One region of the Streptomyces sp. NPDC098781 genome, then DNA from elsewhere that is predicted to be linked to it. Evidence: riboswitches for the same ligand, from Rfam matches in the RefSeq annotation. Region 1 holds a riboswitch; each other region holds the start of a gene.
What was found. Region 1 has a riboswitch for cyclic di-AMP ahead of ACIQWG_RS26385 (transglycosylase SLT domain-containing protein). Riboswitches for the same ligand answer to the same signal wherever they lie in the genome.

Region 1 (6,681 bases):
AGGCCGGCCTTCGCGGCACCATCCCGCAGCGGCGCCAACGCGGCCCGAGCGTCCTCCACATACCGCACCGCGTCCCGCCGGGCCTGCTCCAACGCCGGATGCTCCCGAAGCCGGGCCACCGCCTCCGCGAGCCGTGCGTCATCGCTGAGATCGGAGTCCAGCAGCTCGGACAGCGCGACATCCTCCGCCAGCCCCAGCCGCTCGGCCCGCTCCCGCAGCCGCAGCACCGGCAGCGTCGGAATGCCCTCGCGAAGATCCGTCCCCGGCGTCTTCCCGGACTCGCGGGAGTCGCTCGCGATGTCCAGCACGTCGTCGGCGAGCTGGAAGGCGACGCCCAGCCGCTCCCCGTACTGGGTCAGCACATCGACGACCGTCTCGTCGGCGCCCGACATCATCGCCCCGAACCGGCACGACACCGCCACCAGCGACCCGGTCTTCCCGCTCAGCACATCCAGGTAGTGCTCGACCGGGTCCCGCCCGTCCTGCGGCCCCGCGGTCTCCAGGATCTGCCCGGTGACCAGCCGCTCGAACGCCTCGGCCTGCACCCGCACCGCCTCGGGCCCGAGGTCCGCGAGAATGTGCGAGGCCCGCGCGAAGAGGAAGTCGCCGGTCAGTACGGCAACCGAGTTGCCCCAGCGCGCGTTCGCGCTGTCGACACCGCGCCGCACCGTCGCCTCGTCCATGACGTCGTCGTGGTACAGCGTCGCCAGATGGGTGAGCTCGACGACGACCGCCGACGGGACGACCCCCGGCGCATACGGATCCCCGAACTGGGCGGTGAGCATCACGAGCAGCGGCCGGAACCGCTTTCCACCCGCCCGCACCAGGTGCTGGGCGGCCTCGGTGATGAAGGGGACCTCACTCTTGGTGGCTTCGAGCAATCCCTCCTCGACAGCCGCCAATCCGGCCTGGACATCGGCTTCCAGAGCCTGGTCCCGCACGCTCAGCCCGAACGGCCCGACGACGGTCACGAGGGGTCTCCTGTCTGCTGGTGTCTACTGGCGGTTACACGGTTTGTCGATAGGTCGCTGCCATCACTCAAGTCAGCGTATCCGGTCACGTTTCGATCACCGATGCCGCCCACCCGTCCACCACGGGCGGTATCGGATCACGGCCGGTATGTTTTTGATCACCTGATAGGGCCGGATATCCATCGGTTTGTAAGGAAGTAGCGGGCCGTGTCCCGAACCGAGGTCGATGTCCAGCCCGCGAGCGAGCCGCCGCCGCGCGCCGCCCACGCCTTCTTCGGCCGACCCTGAGGCCTTCTCACGCTCTCCGGCCCGGAGGTGTGGGAACGCTTCTCGTTCCTGGGCATGCAGGCCATCCTCGTCCTGCACTTCGCCGACACGATCTCCTCCCGCGGTATGGGCATGTCGGCCGGAACCGCGGCGTCCGTCAACACCGCCCCCGGCACCCTCGTCCATCCGGTGTCCGTCGCCCCCGGCACCCTGGTCCATCCGATGTCCGTCGCCCCCGGCACCCTCGATCATCCGGCGTCCGTCGCCGGCGGGTGACTCGCCGACCGCGTCCTCGGCTCGCACCGGGCGGTGCAGTGAGGCGGCGTCCTGACCGCCTGCGGCCACTACGCCATGGCGGTGCCGAGCGCCCCCATGAACTGGGCGGGCCTCGGCCTGATCAGCGCGGGCACGGGGCTGCTGACGCCCAACGTCTGGGGCTTCTAGGCGGCGGCCATCGGCATGACGTTCGGCCCGGTCCAACACCTCACCGGCCGCCGCCACCTGACCGGACGCAAGCACTCCGCCGATTTCGCCCTGGCCCCCGACACCATGCGCCGGGCGATCCGCCTGATCGCCACCGGCCTCGTCGTCACGGCCGCCCTCGCAGCCCTGCCGGCAGTCGCCGGGCGGCTCACCACGGACCACTTCGTCGACCTGCCGACCCTGGTCTCGGTGATCGCGCCAGCTGCCTTCACCGGCCGGACCATGCCCCTGCGGTTCCTGTCGCTCGCCCGGGTGGCCGCGGGGCTCGCCGTGATGGCCGCGGCGCGTCGGCTGCGCCGCAGGACGTACCCGGTGCGCTGACCGCCGGTCCACCGACCGGACGGGGATCCCGCTCATGCACATCCGTACGTCCTTCCCCTACGAGACGACTCATCCCGACGTGCGCATCCCGCTTTCGGACGGGACGAGCCTGTACGCGCGCGCATGGCGCCCTGTCGTTATTGCGAGGGCCTGCCGACGGACGAGTACTCGGCGACGGAGCCGGCCGACGGGGTCGAGGTCGTCAACTGGCCCGCGGCGCAGCCCTGGTGCGACGGCAAGGTCGGTATGTTCGGCATCTCCTGCGGCGGCTTCAACTCCCTCCAGATCGCGGCCCTCGCGCCGAGCCGCTCAAGGCGATCGTCACGTCTGTTCCACGGACGATCGCTATGACAACGACGCGCACTACATGGGAGGTTCCGTCCTCGCGGTCGACATCCACGCCTGGGCGTCGACGATGCTCGCCTTCGCCCCCCGGCCGCCGGACCCGCAGCACATCGGCGAGTCCTGGCGGGACACGTGGCTCGAACGGCTGGGTTCCCTCGACCCGTTCATCCACACCTGCCTGGAACACCCGACCTGCGACGACCACTGGCGCCACGGCAGTGTCTGCGAGGACCCGGCGCGATCGACGCCGCCGTCCTCGCCGTGGGCGGCTGGAGGTCGACCCGCGCCACGGCGCCACGCGCGCGTACCCGGACGGTATGGAGTGCGCCGAGGACCCGCTGGAGACGTACACGATCGACGAGGCGGACCCACTGCCGGCCCGCGCCCGCTCGGAGTGGTCCGTCCGGCCGCACCGGCCGGAGCTCGCCTGGGAGACGAGGGTGGGCACGCGCTCCGAGATCAGCCGCGACGGGCAGCACTTCGTGACCTCCGACGAGGTGATCCGCACGGAGGGCGAAGAGGTGCTTTTCCGTCGCATATGGGAAATTCGGACTCCACGGGCCGCCGGTTAAAGGCGAGTTGGAGTCATTGCCCGTTTTGCGGTACTTGCGCCTGCCAGTGAATTGGGTCACGCGAGCCCGGCCGGGGACCTGGTCCGGAGCACCCCCTTCCCTCCTTGCCCCGAACGCGAGTTGAGGCTTGGCAACCGCAAAGGATCAAGCACCCCATTCCCCCCAGACCATGGTCAACCCGCACGTCAGGTGACCACAGCACTTGTTCCGGGCATGTGCTCTCGCATACGTTCCCGCTCGTCGGGCGGACGCCTAATCCTGCCGCCGCCCGAGTCATCCCCGACGTAACTCACACACGCGCGGCAGGAGCGGGGGACCCAGGTAAGCCGCCGGACCGTACGCCTTGATGGCTCATCGGACCGGCTAGGGGTGAAGTCGTGCCGCCCTACGGCGGCACGGCCGGGCATCTCCAGCCCGAACCCGACAGCTCACCTCGCAGGCGCCGGAGAGGAACAGCGCCATGCCCCGAGGCAAGCATCGCCGCCCCCGCACCAACCCGCTCACCCGACGTGTCGTCATCGCCGGAACCGGCACCGCGGCCCTCGCTCTCCCGCTCCTGAGCGGGACCACCGCGAGCGCCGCCGAGCCCGCCAAGGCCCCCAGCGCCGCGGTGAAGGTCGACTCGGTCGCGTACACCACCAAGAAGGGCGACACGCTCTACGGCATCGCGGACCGCTACGACGCGCAGGGCGGCTGGAAGCAGCTCTACAAGGACAACCGCAAGGCCATCGGCGACGACCCCCGCCTGATCCACCCGGGCCTCGACCTCACGGTCCGGGCGGCGAAGAAGGCGAGCACGCCGGCCAAGACGGCCGACAAGGCGTCCGCGCCCGCCAAGAAGTCCTCCGTCGCCCAGGCGACCCAGTCCTCGGTGAAGACCTACCCGAACAACCTCGACGGCTGGATCCGCAACGCGCTGGACATCATGGCTCAAAACGGAATTCCGGGTTCTTACGAGGGCATTCACCGCAACATCATGCGCGAGTCGTCCGGCAACCCGCAGGCCATGAACAACTGGGACTCCAACGCCGCGGCCGGCACCCCGTCCAAGGGCCTCCTCCAGGTCATCGACCCCACCTTCGCGACCTACCACGTGCCGGGCACCGTGTACGACCCCTTCGACCCGGTCGCGAACATCACGGCCGCGTGCAACTACGCGGCCGCGCGCTACGGCTCGATCGACAACGTGAACGGGCCCTACTAGGAGTAGCAGCCGGGCCACTGGCGCATATCGCCCCTTACTGGACGATATGCGCCATATCTCCCGCGAACAGCCTCTCAAGGACGACGGCGATGCCGTCGTCCTCGTTCGAGAGGGTGATCTCGTCGGCGACCGCCTTGAGTTCGGGATGCGCGTTGGCCATCGCCACCCCGCGGGCGGCCCAGTCGAACATCGGGATGTCGTTGGGCATGTCACCGAAGGCGACGGTGTCCCGCGGACCGAGTCCCAGATGCTCGGCGGCGAGCGCGAGACCGGTCGCCTTGGTGACACCGCATGGCTGGAGTTCGACGGTGCCGGGCCCCGACATGGTGACCGTCGCGAGCGAACCGACCACCGAACGCGCCGTCGCCGCCAACTCGTCGTCCGACAGGCTGGGATGGCGCAGCAGCACCTTGCTGATCGGCTCGCACCACAGGTCGTCGCGGCGTCTGACGCGCACCGCCGGCAGGGTGGGGTGCGGCATCAGGTAGCCGGGCTCGATGAGCGTGAGCCCTTCCACGCCGTCCTGGTCGACGGCCGCGTACACCTGCCCCACCTCGGCCTCGATCTTGCCGAGCGCGGTTTCCGCCAGTTCCCGGTCCAAGGTGACGGACCACAGCAGACAGTCCGCGCCGGCGTCGTACAACTGCGCGCCCTGTCCGCACACCGCGAGCCCCCTGCTGCCCAGGTCGTCGAGCAACGGCCGCACTCTGGGCGCCGGCCGTCCCGTCACGACGAGGTGCTGGGCACCGGCCGCCGCCACCCGCGCGAGCGCGTCGAGGGTCCGGTCGGAGAGCGTGTCGTCGCCGCGGAGCAGCGTCCCGTCCAGGTCAGTGGCGATGAGTGAATATGCGATGGGTGGGGCCATGATCAGAGAATACGGACAGGAAGCCCCATCGACTCGACCTGAACCGGACGGCTGCTTTGTTCACATGTGTTGACACCTAATCCGGTTACCCTTCTGCCTACCCGTCCGCAACTGCCCTCCGCCCCTTGTGATTTCACCCCCACTTGGCGCCGGAGCGCGCCCCGAGCGCCCGCCCGACGCGGCGACCTGCTGTTTCACCGGCTCCGACGACGCGACTTTCGCACTGCCCAAGACCGGTGCCTCACCCGTAACGTGTGGCCCGACCCACTTGGCAGACGGAGCGTATGAGAGTGAGGCAGCACCCCATGCCCCCCTTCGATCTCCCCGAGGGCGACCCCTTCGGCACGCACAACCTTCCGTACGGCGTCTTCTCCCTTCCCGGCTCGGACTCCGCGCGACGGGTCGGCGTCCGGCTCGGCGACCACGTCCTCGACGCGGGCAAGGCGGCCCACGCCCTCGGCTCGCCGTACGCCCCGCTGCTCGCCCAGGACTCCCTGAACCCGCTGCTCGCCGCGGGCCGCACCACCTGGTCCGATGTCCGTCGCGCGCTGACGGCCTGGGTGACGGTGCCCGCGCACCAGGAGGCCCTCCGTGATCTCCTGCACCCCCTGTCCTCGGTGACCTTGCACCTCCCCTTCGAGGTCGCCGACTACGTCGACTTCTACGCCTCCGAGAACCACGCCCGGAACGTCGGCCGGATCTTCCGCCCCGACGCCGAGGACTCACTGACCCCCAACTGGAAGCACCTGCCGATCGGTTACCACGGCCGCTCCGGCACGGTGGTCGTGTCCGGCACGGACGTCGTACGGCCCTCGGGCCAGCGCAAGGCGCCCACCGACGCCGCGCCGGTCTTCGGCCCCTCGGTCCGGCTCGACATCGAGGCCGAGGTCGGCTTCGTGGTCGGAACGCCGTCACGGATGGGCGAGCCGGTCGCACTGGGCGACTTCCGGGAGCACGTCTTCGGCCTGTGCCTGCTCAACGACTGGTCGGCACGCGACATCCAGGCCTGGGAGTACGTCCCCCTCGGCCCGTTCCTCGGCAAGTCCTTCGCCACCTCGGTGTCGGCGTGGATCACCCCGCTGGACGCCCTGGAGGAGGCGATGGTGGCCCCGCCGCAGCGCACGCACCCGCTGCTGCCGTACCTGGACGACTCCGGCTCCGAGACCGAACCCGGTGGCTACGACCTGCGTATCTCGGTGGCCGTCAACGGCCATGTGGTCTCCGAGCCCCCTTTCTCCACCATGTACTGGACGGCCGCCCAGCAGCTCGCCCACATGACCGTGAACGGCGCCTCGCTGCGCACCGGCGATCTGTACGGCTCGGGCACGGTCAGCGGACCCACGGAGGGCGAGCGCGGCTCACTGCTGGAGCTGACGTGGAACGGCCGGGACGCCCTCGAACTCCCCGACGGCAAGCGGACGTTCCTGGAGGACGGCGACGTCGTGACGCTGTCCGCCTGGGCACCGGGGCCCGGTGGCGTTCGGGTCGGGCTCGGGGACGTGACGGGGCGGATCGCGGCGGGGTGACGTCCGCGTCCGGCCCAACTCACGGCCGGTGAAGGGGCGTTCGCGGTCGCGGAGCCGGCGGTCGGTGGGTGCGGAGGCCGGCGCGGGGTCGAGCGGAGCAGGGCATTCGGCGAGTCTTTCCTCCTGA
Region 2 (6,681 bases), 190 kb from region 1:
GGCGCGGTCGGTGCCGCTCTGCTGGAGCTGTGCGCGTTCCTCGGCGGGCAGCCGGGCGAGCAGGTCCCGGGCCTCGTCCAGCTTGCCGGTGAGCGTCTCCTTGTGGCGTTTCAGCTCGGCCTGGCGGGACTTGAGCGAGGTCAGTTCGATGTGCGCGGCGCCGCGCAACTGCTCGATCTCGCGCAGCTGTCTGCGCACGTCGGCGACGGAGGCCGCCTGGCGGTTGCCGGCGCGTTCGGCGAACTCGGCACCGGCGAGATAGCGGTCGGGGTCGTCGGAGAGCGCAAGCTGGAGCGCCGGGTCGACGCCACCGTCGCGGTACTGGGCGGCGGCCATCGAACCGAGTGCTTCGCGTGCCGAGTTGAGCTGGTCCGTCTTGCGGGCGGCTTCATCCTGGAGCGTCCTGATCCGCTGCTCGGCGGCGTCCGCCTTCTCCTTCGCCCCGTTGTACTTCTCGGTGGCGGCCTCCGCCTCCTGGTACAGCTGGTCCACCTTCGCCTTCACCTGCGCCGGTGTCAGCTGGGGTTCGGCGTGTCCGGTCCCGTCGAAGCCCGTCGCCGTCGCCGCGCCCGCCAGTGCGATGGTCCATGCCGTGCGGGCCGTGTTGCCACCGATGCCACCCATGCCGCCGACCGTGCGCCGGCGGGGCTTTCTGTGCGCTGCCACGTGGACTGCACGTCCTTTCCTACGACCGCCCGGTCCCGTGGCCTCCGCCTGGGTGGCGGACCGCGGGGGTACTCCAGCCCCGGAGGAGCGGCGGGTGTACGGACGCCTGGGGGGAGCGGACGTACGACCGCCCGGGGCGGGTCACGCGTCCGGCGGCGGCCTGCACAGGGGGAGCGGGCCGCCGCCGGACTTTTCTCGGCGGTGGTGGCCGACTGCCGCCCCTGGCCCGGGCGGCGGTGGGGAGCCGGTCACCTGGTGCAGGACGCTAAACCTCGGTGTGGCGGGTCGGTGTGGCGATGTGCGGAAGTGCCGGGAGCGGACCGTCGGTGACCGTAAGTGAGCGTGATCCCGGGATGGGGGCGTCTGGTTCACGCAGGGTGCTGACCGATGTGGCGGTTCGGGGTTGCGCGGGGGTGGCGGAGTGCTATGGCGCGCATATATGCGCGCGGTGTGGGGCGGTGTGGGGTGGGATTTTCGTGGTGGTTAGGCTCCGGCTCCATGGACGTACTCATCCATCTGTTCGTCGGCCTGCACATCGTCGGTATCGCCGCGCTGCTCGGTGGTTTCCTCACCCAGATGAAGGCGATGGGGCAGGGCACGGCCCGGTTCGTCCCCGCGATGCTGCACGGCGCGCTGACCATGCTGGTCACCGGGGTGATCCTCGTCGGCCTCAATCAGGCGGACGACCAGTCGGTCGACAACATCAAGATCGGCGTGAAGCTGGCGCTGCTGATCGTGATCCTCGGGCTCGTCTATGTGAAGCGGGACGAGGAGACGGTGGACAAGCGTCTGTTCGGCGCGGTGGGGCTGTTGACCACCGCGAACATCTTCATCGCCGTGTTGTGGACGTGATGTCGGTCCCGGGATCGCCCGGGCCTTCGGGGGCTGTTCCGCCGGTGTAGGACCGTACCGCGCCCGCGGTGACCGCCAGCCAGGCCGCCACCGCGACCCAGAGGAGTACCTCGCCGGGGGTCTCCAGCCAGGCGATGTCCGCGGCGGAGGCGACGGAGAGGGTCGCCGCCGACGTCATTCCCATCGGGAAGACGGTTGCCCAGCGGCGTACGTCGTAGCGCGGCCGTGGCCATGCGCATTCGGCGAGCAACAGGACGGCGTACCAGGCGAGGTCGAGTACGAGCACGGCCACGGTCACCGTGCGCAGGACGCCTTCGTCGTCCCTGTTCCAGAGGTACAGGCCGGGGCCGTCGGCGGCGAGGAGCTTCGAGCCGGCGAGCGCGGAGATGGCCAGGGCGCCGCCCGCCACCCAGTGGTCGCCGGCGCCGTGGGCGATCTCGCGCCGGTCGAAGCAGGCCAGGGCGATGACGTAGAGCACCAGGCCCAGCCAGAACAGCGCGAGCGCGGCGTGGGCGAGCCATGCCGCCTTCTCGGTCGCGGCGAGGGTCGCGCCCAGGACGGCAAGGCCCTGCGTGGCGACGCAGCCGAGGAAGACCGAGCCGGGCATGCCGCGGCGCCAGTGACGGGCGACCGCGAGGAGCAGGGCCGGCCAGAGCACGGCGGCCAGGGCCAGGAGGGCTTCGGCGAGGGTCTCCCAGCCGAGGGCGGCGAAGCGGGTGCCGAGGACCGTTGTCGCGGCGATGGCGGTCAGTGCGGCTGGAGTTGCCGCCTCCTCGACCCAGCTCGGGCGGTCCCGCAGGAGCCGGGCGGTGAAGTCGCCGCCGAGGACGAGCCAGGCCGCCGAGGCGAGGGCCAGGGCGATGCGGGAGAGGGTCTCGTAGCCGGTCTGGTGGAGGGCCACCGAGATGATGCCGGTCGCCATGACGGCTGCGCCGGCCGCGGGGGGTCGCTGCGACCACCAGGTGTGGAGGGGGGAGGTGGGGGTGGTGGTGGCGGGCATGGGGCGATGCTATGGAGCGGGGTGAGGGTTGGGGGTGGGGCGCGCGGGTCGTCCGTGCGGTTTGCCTCCGGCGGTTGGGCGGGGGATGCCTGCGGCGGCCCGTCGCTGTCCGGTGGGGGTGCGGGTGGCGCCTGCGGGTGCGTTGGGGGTCGGGGCCGTGCCGGGGGTGTCCGTCCCCTCGGTCGGGGCCGTGCCGGGGGTGTCCGTCCTCCGTCGGGCGGTCGCTGTCGGGCACAGAGGTGTCGTCCGTCGACGCCGGCCGCTGCGTGCGGACACCCCCCTGGCACGACCGCACGACCGCACGACCGCGTGGCCCCTTGCCGCCGTACGCGGCTGACGGGACGCCTTCCTTGCGGCGAGGCCCCTCGGTCGCCTGTGCGGGCGGTGGGGTCAGGCCGGGCGGACCACGCTGTGGATCGACGACTCTCCGTCGTAGTAGATCGACTCCTCGCGGACGTAGGCGCCGGGCTTCGGGGCGTGGATCATCATGCCGTTGCCTATGTAGATGCCCACGTGGGTGACATCGTCGTAGAAGAAGACCAGGTCGCCGGGCTGGGCGCTGGAGAGGGACACCGTGGTGCCGGCGTTGACCTGGTCGTAGGTGACGCGGGGGATGTCCACGCCGGCTGCCTTCCAGGCGGCCTGGGTGAGACCGGAGCAGTCGTAGGAGTCGGGGCCCGTGGCGCCCCAGACGTACGGCTTTCCGATCGCGGAGCGGGAGAAGGCCAGGGCCTTCTCGGCCTTGGTGGCGTAGGAGCTGTCCGCGGAGGACGAGTCCGAGGTGCCCGACTCGGACGGGGACTCGGTGCTCTCCTGCTGCTGCGCGGCCTCCTGGCGTTGGCGTTCGGCCTCGGCTTCCGCCTGCTCGCGGGCGAGCTCGGCCGCCTTGCGGGCGGCCTCCTCCTGCTTGCGCTTCTCGATCGCGGCGAGGCGGGCCTTCTCCTCCGCCGTCAGCTTGGACAGCAGCTCGCGTGCGTCGGAGAGCTTCTGCTGGACGGTGGTCTTGGCGGCCTGGAGGTCGGTCTGCGACTCGGTGAGCGTCTCGAGGCTCTGGGTGGCCTCCTGGCGCTTCTTCATGGTCGCGGACTGCTCGGTGAAGTATTCGTCGACCGATTCCTTCTGACGGTCCGTCATGCGGCCCATCAGTTGGGACTGGTCGAAGTAGTCCTGCGGGGTGTCCGCGAGGAGGAAGGTCGCCGTGTCGGGGGCGGCGGCGCCGGTGCGGTACTGGGCGGCGGCGTTGCGGCCGAGTTCCTCGCGGGCCTCGTTGAGCCGCTGGGTGCGCTGGGCGACGTCGTCGAGGAGGGTGTCGACGCGCTTGCGCTGCTTCGCGGTCTTCTCCTTGGCCGCGTTGTACTTCTCCGTCGCCGACTCCGCCTGGCGGTAGAGGTCGTCGACCTTCTTCTCGACCTCTTCGAGGCTCGGCTTGTCGTCCGTGGACGGGCTGGCGGTGGCCGTCTGGGACAGCAGGGCTACGGAGGTGAGGGCCGCCGTGGCGAGGGCGGGGGTCCGTATGCCTGCTACGCGCGTACCAGAGGGACGCGACTTGCGGTGCGACGCCAAGGGAGGCGACTCCTTCCATGCTCCGCCTACCGAGTTAGCTGTCGGGTTCGGGCGGGTGGCTCGGAAGGTTTGCCCTACGGCCGCTCCCCGGGCGGGAGTCGGGCCGATTCACCCCAAGTTCGGTGGGTCCCCGGCTCCGGGGGCGCGGCGGCGCTCCGGACTCGGCGGAGGCCGTGCGGCCCGGCGTCGTTCGCCGGAGGGGGTCGTACGGCCTGTCCGGCACCGTAGCCAACTCGTGTGGCCCCTGTGAAGGTTGATGTTCGATATGCCCGATACATTTTCGTGACCTTGAGGCGGGGAGGTCTCAGGGGCGGTTCATTCGGGGGAGTGTGGGGGTGGTTGCTCACATTCAGGGTGAGTGGGTGTTTTGAGTTATTTGCCGGAAGTTCGGTGGGGCGAATCGGTTGATCGCGGACTGTGAAGGGCTGGTCGCGGGGGGTGAGGGGGCGTGGGGGTGGTGGGGGTCGGTGATCGTCCGGATTCGGAACGGGCGATGTTCTCGGGGCGGCGGCGGGCTGTCAGTGGGGCGGCCTAGACTCGGAGAGCGATGAGCAGCCTCTTTGACGACAGCTTCCTGGCCGACCTCCAGGCCCCGCGGGCCCACGAGGAAGAGTCCCCACCACCGCCCGAGGACGAGCACGCTCCGGAGTCGGTTCCGGACGATCTGTTCGGTGGGAAGTTCGACGTGCCACCGGACCGGGACGGCTACTACCGCGACGGAGCCCCGCGGCCCGCCCTCGACGCCGCGGCACTGCTGGAGGGGCTGAACGAGAACCAGCGCGCCGCCGTCGTGCACTCCGGCACCCCGCTGCTCATCGTGGCCGGGGCCGGCTCCGGCAAGACGCGGGTGCTCACCCACCGCATCGCCCATCTGCTGGCCGAGCGGAATGTGCATCCGGGGCAGATCCTCGCGATCACCTTCACCAACAAGGCCGCCGGCGAGATGAAGGAGCGGGTCGAGCAGCTCGTCGGCCCGCGGGCGAACGCGATGTGGGTGATGACCTTCCACAGCGCGTGCGTGCGCATCCTGCGCCGAGAGAGCAAGAAGCTCGGGTTCACATCCTCCTTCTCGATCTACGACGCCGCCGACAGCAAGCGGCTGATGGCGCTGGTGTGCCGTGATCTGGATCTCGATCCCAAGCGGTTCCCGCCCAAGTCCTTCAGCGCCAAGATCAGCAATCTGAAGAACGAGCTGATCGACGAGGAGGACTTCGCCGCCCAGGCGACGGACGGCTTCGAGAAGACGCTCGCCCAGGCCTACGCGCTGTACCAGTCGAGGCTGCGGGAGGCCAACGCCCTCGACTTCGACGACCTGATCATGACGACGGTCAACCTGCTGCGCGCCTTCCCGGACGTCGCCGAGCACTACCGCCGTCGCTTCCGCCATGTGCTGGTGGACGAGTACCAGGACACCAACCACGCCCAGTACGCGCTGGTGCGCGAGCTCGTCGGGACCCGCGAGCACCCCGTCGACGTACCGCCCAGCGACTACGACATCCCGCCCGCCGAGCTGTGTGTCGTGGGTGACGCCGACCAGTCGATCTACGCGTTCCGGGGCGCCACCATCCGCAACATCCTCCAGTTCGAGGAGGACTACCCGGACGCGACGACGATCCTGCTGGAGCAGAACTACCGCTCCACGCAGACCATCCTGACCGCCGCCAACGCCGTCATCGAGCGCAACGAGTCCCGCCGCCCCAAGAACCTGTGGACCAACGCGGGCGCGGGCGCGCGCATCACCGGCTATGTCGCGGACACCGAGCACGACGAGGCACAGTTCGTCGCCGAAGAGATAGACCGACTGACCGACGCGGGGGACGCGAAGGCCGGCGACGTCGCCGTGTTCTACCGGACGAACGCCCAGTCCCGTGTCTTCGAGGAAGTCTTCATCCGCGTCGGGCTGCCCTACAAGGTCGTCGGTGGAGTGCGGTTCTACGAGCGCAAGGAGGTCCGGGACGTCCTGGCCTACCTGCGGGTGCTGGCCAACCCCGAGGACTCCGTGCCGCTGCGGCGGATCCTGAACGTCCCCAAGCGGGGCATCGGCGACCGTGCCGAGGCGATGATCGACGCCCTCGCACAGCGGGAGAAGATCAGCTTCCCGCAGGCGCTGCGCCGCGTCGACGAGGCGTACGGCATGGCCGCGCGGTCGACCAACGCCGTCAGGCGCTTCAACACGCTGATGGAGGAACTCCGTACGATCGTCGAGTCCGGCGCGGCACCGGCGACCGTCCTGGAGGCGGTGCTCGAACGAACCGGCTACCTGGCCGAGTTGCAGGCTTCCACGGATCCGCAGGACGAGACCCGGATCGAGAACCTTCAGGAACTCGCCGCCGTCGCCCTGGAGTTCGAGCAGGAGTCGGGCGAGGGTGAGGCCTCCGGCGGGCTCGCGGCCTTCCTGGAGCGGGTCGCCCTCGTCGCCGACTCCGACCAGATCCCGGACGAGGAGGAGGACGGCTCCGGAGTCATCACCCTGATGACCCTGCACACCGCCAAGGGCCTGGAGTTCCCGGTCGTCTTCCTCACCGGCATGGAGGACGGCGTCTTCCCGCACATGCGCGCCCTCGGCCAGACCAAGGAGCTGGAGGAGGAGCGGCGGCTCG
Region 3 (6,681 bases), on a different contig from region 1:
AGCAGACGCTCGCCTGGGTCGAGAAGTACTTCGGCAGCATCGCGTCCCACGACGGCAAGCCCGCCCCGCGCGACGGCTCGCTGCCCGAGATCATCGGCGAACAGCTGCGCGAGGTCGTCGAGGAGAACGTCCCCGCGCGCGCGATGATGGCCGCGTACCGCCTGCCGACGGACGGCACCCGCGAGTGCGACGCCGCCGACCTGGCGCTGACCGTCCTGGGTGGCGGCGAGTCCTCCCGCCTCTACAACCGGCTCGTCCGGCGCGACCGTACGGCCGTCGCAGCCGGTTTCGGCCTGCTGCGCCTGGCCGGCGCGCCCTCCCTGGGCTGGCTGGACGTGAAGACCTCCGGCGACGTCGAGGTCCCCGTCATCGAGTCCGCCGTCGACGAGGAGCTGGCGCGCTTCGCGCAGGAGGGCCCCACCGCCGAGGAGATGGAGCGCGCCCAGGCCCAGCTCGAGCGCGAGTGGCTGGACCGGCTCGGCACGGTCGCGGGCCGCGCCGACGAACTGTGCCGGTACGCCGTCCTGTTCGGCGACCCGCAGCTCGCGTTCACCGCGGTCAAGCGGGTGCTCGACGTCACCGCCGAGGAGGTCAAGGCGGTCGCCCAGGCGCGGCTGCGGCCCGACAACCGTGCGGTGCTCGTGTACGAGCCGGTCGCCGGCGAGGACGAGGACCTGGAAGCCGCCAGCACCGACGAGAACGAGGAGTCGGCCCAGTGACCGAACTCGCCAGCATGGAGTTCCACCCACAGCCCCAGGCCGGCCCGGCCCGGCCCTGGGCGTTCCCGGCGCCCGAGCGCGGCAAGCTGGACAACGGCCTCACCGTCCTGCGCTGCCACCGCCCCGGCCAGCAGGTCATCGCCGTCGAGGTGCTGCTGGACACGCCCCTGGACGCCGAGCCGAAGGGCCTCGACGGCATCGCCACGATCATGGCGCGCGCCCTGTCCGAGGGCACCGACAAGCACACCGCCGAGGAGTTCGCCGCCGAGCTGGAGCGCTGCGGCGCCACGCTGGACGCCTACGCCGACCACCCCGGCGTCCGCGTCAGCCTCGAAGTGCCGGTCTCCCGTCTGCCCAAGGCGCTCGGTCTGCTGGCCGACGCTCTCAGGGCACCCGCGTTCGAGGACGCCGAGGTGGAGCGCCTGGTGCGCAACCGCCTCGACGAGATCCCGCACGAGCTGGCCAACCCCTCGCGCCGGGCCGCCAAGGAGCTTGCCAAGGAGCTGTTCCCGGCCACCTCGCGCATGTCCCGCCCGCGCCAGGGCACCGAGGACACCGTCGCCGGCATCGACTCCGCGGGCGTACGCGCGTTCTACGAGCGCCATGTGCGTCCCGCCACCTCCACCGTCGTGGTCGTCGGCGACCTCACCGGCGTCGACCTCGACGCGCTGCTCGGGGACACCCTGGGCGCCTGGACGGGCTCCTCGGCCGAGCCGCGGCCCGTCCCGCCGGTGACCGCGGACGACACCGGGCGCGTCGTCATCGTGGACCGCCCCGGCGCGGTCCAGACGCAGCTGCTGATCGGCCGGGTCGGCCCCGACCGGCACGACCGCGTGTGGCCCGCGCAGGTGCTCGGCACGTACTGCCTCGGCGGCACCCTCACCTCCCGCCTGGACAAGGTCCTGCGCGAGGAGAAGGGCTACACCTACGGCGTACGCGCGTTCGGGCAGATCCTGCGCTCCGCCCCGGACGGCAGCGGCGCGGCGATGCTCGCCATCAGCGGGTCCGTCGACACCCCGAACACCGGCCCGGCGCTGGACGACCTCTGGAAGGTCCTGCGCGGTGTCGCCGGGGAGGGGCTGACGGACGCCGAGCGGGACTTCGCCGTGCAGAACCTGGTCGGGGTCGCGCCGCTGAAGTACGAGACGGCGGCCTCCGTGGCGAACACCCTGGCCGACCAGGTCGAGCAGCACCTGCCCGACGACTACCAGGCCACGCTGTACCAGCAGCTCGCCGCCACCGGCACCGTCGAGGCCACCGCCGCGGCCGTGAGCGCGTTCCCGGTGGACCGCCTGGTGACGATCCTGGTCGGCGACGCGGCCGCGATCCGGGAGCCCGTGGAGGCCCTCGGCATCGGTGAAGTCACCGTCGTGGCGGCCGAGTAGGCGAAAGACGGCGCCACGCGCGCATAGGGGCCCTGGTGACGAAAGAGTCACCAGGGCCCCTTTATGCCCGAATTGAGGAGAGGTTGCCTGTCTGGCCTGTGGGATGCGCTACAAAAGCCCTGCTCGGTTTGGGGATTGAAAGATGTCCCGTTTAGCGTCTTCCGGGCTGTCCGTCAGGCACCGCGCCGCACCCGCGGCACCGGACAGCCATCGCCGAGTCCCCGTATGGCGCGAGCCAGGGGAGCCGGGGACCCACCGAAGTCCCTGGGGTGAATCGGGCGCCCGCGCGAGTGCGAGGGGGCCCGTAGGAGACCTTCCTGCTCCGAACCCGTCAGCTAACCCGGTAGGCGAGAGGGAAGGAAAGGACCAGCCACTACATGGCGTTCACCTGCGCCACCGGGAAGAACCGCCCCACCGGGAAGCATCGCCGGCCCAGCCGGATGCAGCGCTCCACCGCCCGTGCCGCGGGCGTCGCCGCGCTCACCGCCACCGGCGTCATAGGCACCCTGGCCGCTCCGGCGCTCGCCGCCGAGCCCGCCGCGGAGCAGACCGGCCTCATCCCCGTCATCGCCGTCGAGAACTCGATCGCGGACCAGCTCGACGCCCAGGCCGCGGCCCAGGAGCACGCGGCCAAGGAGGCCGCCGCCGCGAAGAAGGCCGCCCAGGAGGCCGCGCGCAAGAAGGCGGCCGAGAAGGCCGCGAAGGAGCGCGAGGCCAAGGAGCGCGCCGCCCGCGAGGCAGAGCGCAAGCGCCTGCTGTCCTATGTGTCCCCGATCCCCGGCTCGTACGTCTCCACCGGCTACAAGGCCGGCGGCGCCGTGTGGTCCTCCGGAAGCCACACCGGCATCGACTTCCACGCCGCCAGCGGCACGTCCGTCCACGCGGTCGCCTCCGGCACCGTCGTGGAGGCCGGCTGGGGCGGGGCCTACGGCAACAACGTCGTGATCAAGATGAACGACGGCACCTACACCCAGTACGGCCATCTGTCGTCCATCGGCGTCTCGGTGGGCCAGCGGGTCACCCCCGGCCAGCAGATCGGCCTGTCCGGCGCCACCGGCAACGTCACCGGCCCGCACCTGCACTTCGAGGCTCGGACCTCGCCGGAGTACGGCTCCGACATCGACCCCGTCGCCTACCTGCGCGCGCACGGCGTGAACATCTGACGCCACCGCCGCACCACCCGAAGCCCCGGCTCCCGAGCCGGGGCTTTCGGCGTTTTGGCGTCGAACCGATGACCAAAAAATATCCATGGATTCCGGCTCGCCGTCGGAAATTCAGGCAGGTTGCAATAGAGTCACAGCGAACACGTCATTCGTCGACGTTTCACGGGGATTAAGGCGGAGGTGGGTCATGCGTATTCCGGCGCACTCGGTGTGCACGGCGATCCGGGACGACATCGTCGCCGGTGTCCACGAGCGCGGCGGCCGACTCACCGAGGAAGTCCTCGCCCGCCGCTACGGCGTCTCCCGCGTCCCGGTCCGGGAAGCCCTGCGCACCCTGGAGGCGGAGGGCTTCGTGGTCACCCGGCGGCACGCGGGGGCCTGTGTCGCCGAACCGACCGAGCAGGAGGCCGCGGACCTGCTGGAGATGCGCGGCCTGCTGGAGCCGCTCGGCGCCGCCCGGGCCGCCCAGCGGCGCACCGAGGCCCATCTGAAGGTCCTGCGCGGCCTGGTCAGGCTGGGGCAGGAGCGGGCCAGGCGGGGCAACAGCGAGGATCTGCGCTCCCTGGGCGGCTGGTTCCACGAGACGCTGGCCCAGGCGTCCGGCAGCCCCGCCCTGACCTCGGTGCTGACCCAGCTGCGCCACAAGATCGCCTGGATGTACGCCGTGGAGGCACCGGCCGACCCGCAGGGGTACTGGACCGAGCACGGCGCGATCGTGGACGCGGTGGCGCGCGGCGACGGGGAACGCGCCCGCGCGATGACGGCGCTGCACACCGAGCGCGCGCTCTCCGCGCACCGGCTGCGGTTCGGCTCCGGAGGCGGGCGCGCGGAGCGTGTGAGGAATTCGCAACATCCCGTAAACATGCCGAGTCTGCGGCATTAACAAAGGCGCCGTATACAAAGAGGGCATATTCGGTGGCGGTGAATTTCTGCTGCCCTTTTTCGAATGCACCGGCAGCGCGCCGCCAATTGCGTCGAGCCTGCCCGGAAACAGCGAAGCCGCGCCCGCCGAAAAGGCGGACGCGGCTTCACCGTTCGCTACGGATCACCCGCTCAGGTCCTCAGACCGTCTCGGGCAGCTCCTCGAGACCCTCGGCGACCAGCTTCGCCAGTCGGTCGAGGGCGGCGTCCGCGCCCTCGGCGTCGGAGGCGAGGACGATCTCCTCGCCGCCCTGGGCGCCCAGGCCCAGGACGGCCAGCATGGAGGCCGCGTTGACGGGGTTGCCGTCAGCCTTGGCGATCGTCACCGGGACGCCTGTGGCCGTGGCGGCTCGGACGAAGATGGAGGCGGGGCGGGCGTGGAGGCCCTCGGCCCAGCCGACGTTGACGCGGCGCTCAGCCATGTGATGCTGCCCTTCGGTGTTCAGGGTTGTCTAGACCAGTTTCCCACACCCGTGAAGCAAGCCGGAACGAGACGAACGTCCCGTCTCTCGGTGCCCGTCGGATCGCGGCCTCGACCCCACGTTCGTCCTCCACAGACTGCCTCGCGCCGTTGTCGTACGCGAGCCGTACTCTGGGCCCCATGCAGAGCGCCTCGGACCGGCACGAGTACCCCGCCCACTGGGAAGCCGACGTGGTGCTGCGCGACGGCGGCACCGCACGCATCCGCCCCATCACCATTGATGACGCCGAGCGCCTGGTCAGCTTCTACGAGCAGGTGTCGGACGAGTCGAAGTACTACCGCTTCTTCGCGCCCTACCCGCGACTGTCCGCCAAGGACGTCCACCGCTTCACGCACCACGACTTTGTGGACCGGGTGGGACTCGCGGCCACGGTGGGCGGCGAGTTCATCGCCACCGTACGCTACGACCGGATCGGTGCCGACGGAATGCCCGCGTCCGCCCCCGCCGACGAGGCCGAGGTCGCCTTCCTGGTCCAGGACGCCCACCAGGGGCGGGGTGTCGCCTCCGCCCTGCTCGAACACATCGGCGCGGTCGCGCGCGAGCGCGGCATCCGCCGGTTCGCCGCCGAGGTGCTGCCCGCCAACACCAAGATGATCAAGGTGTTCACGGACGCCGGGTACACCCAGAAGCGCAGCTTCGAGGACGGCGTCGTACGCCTGGAGTTCGACCTGGAGCCGACGGACCGCTCGCTCGCCGTGCAGTACGCGCGCGAGCAGCGCGCCGAGGCCCGGTCCGTGCGGCGGCTGCTGGTGCCCGGGTCCGTCGCCGTCATCGGTGCGGGCCGCACGGCCGGCGGGGTGGGCCGCAGCGTCCTCGGCAACATCAGGGAGGCCGGGTTCACCGGGCGGCTGTACGCCGTGAACAGGGCGTTCCCCGAGGACCTCAAGGAGCTCGACTCGGTGCCCGCGCACCGCTCCGTGCGGGAGATCGAGGAGCAGGTCGACCTCGCGGTGGTCGCCGTGCCGGCCCCGCTCGTACCCGAGGTCGTCGCCGAGTGCGGCGAGCACGGGGTGCAGGGCCTCGTCGTGCTCTCCGCCGGGTACGCCGAGAGCGGGCCCGACGGGCGCGAACGGCAGCGCGAACTCGTACGGCAGGCACGCGCGTACGGCATGCGCATCATCGGCCCGAACGCCTTCGGGATCATCAACACCGCCGCCGACGTACGTCTGAACGCCTCACTCGCCCCCGAGATGCCCCGTCCGGGACGGATCGGTCTGTTCGCCCAGTCCGGCGCCATCGGGATCGCGCTGCTGTCCCGGCTGCACCGGCGCGGCGGCGGCGTCACCGGGGTGACCGGAGTGTCGACCTTCGTGTCGTCCGGCAACCGGGCCGACGTGTCCGGCAACGACGTCCTCCAGTACTGGTACGACGACCCGGACACCGACGTCGCGCTGATGTACCTGGAGTCCATCGGCAACCCGCGCAAGTTCACCCGCCTCGCCCGGCGCACGGCGGCCGCGAAGCCGCTGGTCGTCGTCCAGGGCGCGCGGCACGGCGGCGCGGCACCGCAGGGGCACGCCGTACGGGCCACCCGGCTGCCGCACGCCACGGTCTCCGCGCTGCTGCGGCAGGCCGGCGTGATCCGGGTCGACACCATCACCGAACTGGTGGACGCGGGGCTGCTGCTCGCCCGCCAGCCGCTGCCGGCCGGGCCGCGCGTGGCGATCCTGGGCAACTCCGAGTCGCTGGGCCTGCTCACCTACGACGCGTGCCTGTCAGAGGGCCTGCGTCCGCTGCTGCCGCTGGATCTGACGACGGCCGCGTCGGCGGACGACTTCCACCGTGAGCTCTCGCGCGCGCTCGCCGACGAGACCTGCGACGCGGTCGTCGTCACCGCGATACCGGCGATCGGCGACGCGTCGACCGGGGACGCCGAGCTCGCCGAGGCCCTGCGGACGGCCGCCGAGCGGGTACCGGGCAAGCCCGTGCTGGTGGTGCACGTGGAGCTGGGCGGACTCGCGGAAGCCCTGTCGGCCGCGGCGAGCACCGCACCACGACCGGAGTCGAAGGC

Region 2: it holds a riboswitch for cyclic di-AMP, as region 1 does, so the genes downstream of both, ACIQWG_RS25425 (NlpC/P60 family protein) here and ACIQWG_RS26385 (transglycosylase SLT domain-containing protein) in region 1, are expected to answer to the same signal.
Region 3: it holds a riboswitch for cyclic di-AMP, as region 1 does, so the genes downstream of both, ACIQWG_RS33455 (M23 family metallopeptidase) here and ACIQWG_RS26385 (transglycosylase SLT domain-containing protein) in region 1, are expected to answer to the same signal.

Annotation. Positions count from the first base shown of each region.
Region 1 is NZ_JBIWAK010000006.1:423,041-429,721, forward strand. It holds gene ACIQWG_RS26365 (polyprenyl synthetase family protein) at 1-971, opposite strand, end outside; partial or broken gene ACIQWG_RS26370 (MFS transporter) at 1,179-1,931, shown strand; partial or broken gene ACIQWG_RS26375 (CocE/NonD family hydrolase) at 2,077-2,660, shown strand; gene ACIQWG_RS26380 (hypothetical protein) at 2,705-2,959, shown strand; cyclic di-AMP (ydaO/yuaA leader) riboswitch at 3,230-3,414, shown strand; gene ACIQWG_RS26385 (transglycosylase SLT domain-containing protein) at 3,420-4,163, shown strand; gene ACIQWG_RS26390 (HAD family hydrolase) at 4,198-5,028, opposite strand; gene fahA (fumarylacetoacetase) at 5,334-6,554, shown strand.
Region 2 is NZ_JBIWAK010000006.1:233,824-240,504, reverse strand. It holds gene ACIQWG_RS25440 (NlpC/P60 family protein) at 1-666, opposite strand, end outside; gene ACIQWG_RS25435 (hypothetical protein) at 1,165-1,518, shown strand; gene ACIQWG_RS25430 (tellurite resistance/C4-dicarboxylate transporter family protein) at 1,496-2,518, opposite strand; gene ACIQWG_RS25425 (NlpC/P60 family protein) at 2,909-4,081, opposite strand; cyclic di-AMP (ydaO/yuaA leader) riboswitch at 4,090-4,258, opposite strand; gene pcrA (DNA helicase PcrA) at 4,629-6,681, shown strand, end outside.
Region 3 is NZ_JBIWAK010000009.1:452,630-459,310, reverse strand. It holds gene ACIQWG_RS33465 (M16 family metallopeptidase) at 1-719, shown strand, start outside; gene ACIQWG_RS33460 (M16 family metallopeptidase) at 716-2,104, shown strand; cyclic di-AMP (ydaO/yuaA leader) riboswitch at 2,306-2,469, shown strand; gene ACIQWG_RS33455 (M23 family metallopeptidase) at 2,482-3,267, shown strand; gene ACIQWG_RS33450 (GntR family transcriptional regulator) at 3,455-4,150, shown strand; gene ACIQWG_RS33445 (HPr family phosphocarrier protein) at 4,329-4,610, opposite strand; gene ACIQWG_RS33440 (GNAT family N-acetyltransferase) at 4,790-6,681, shown strand, end outside.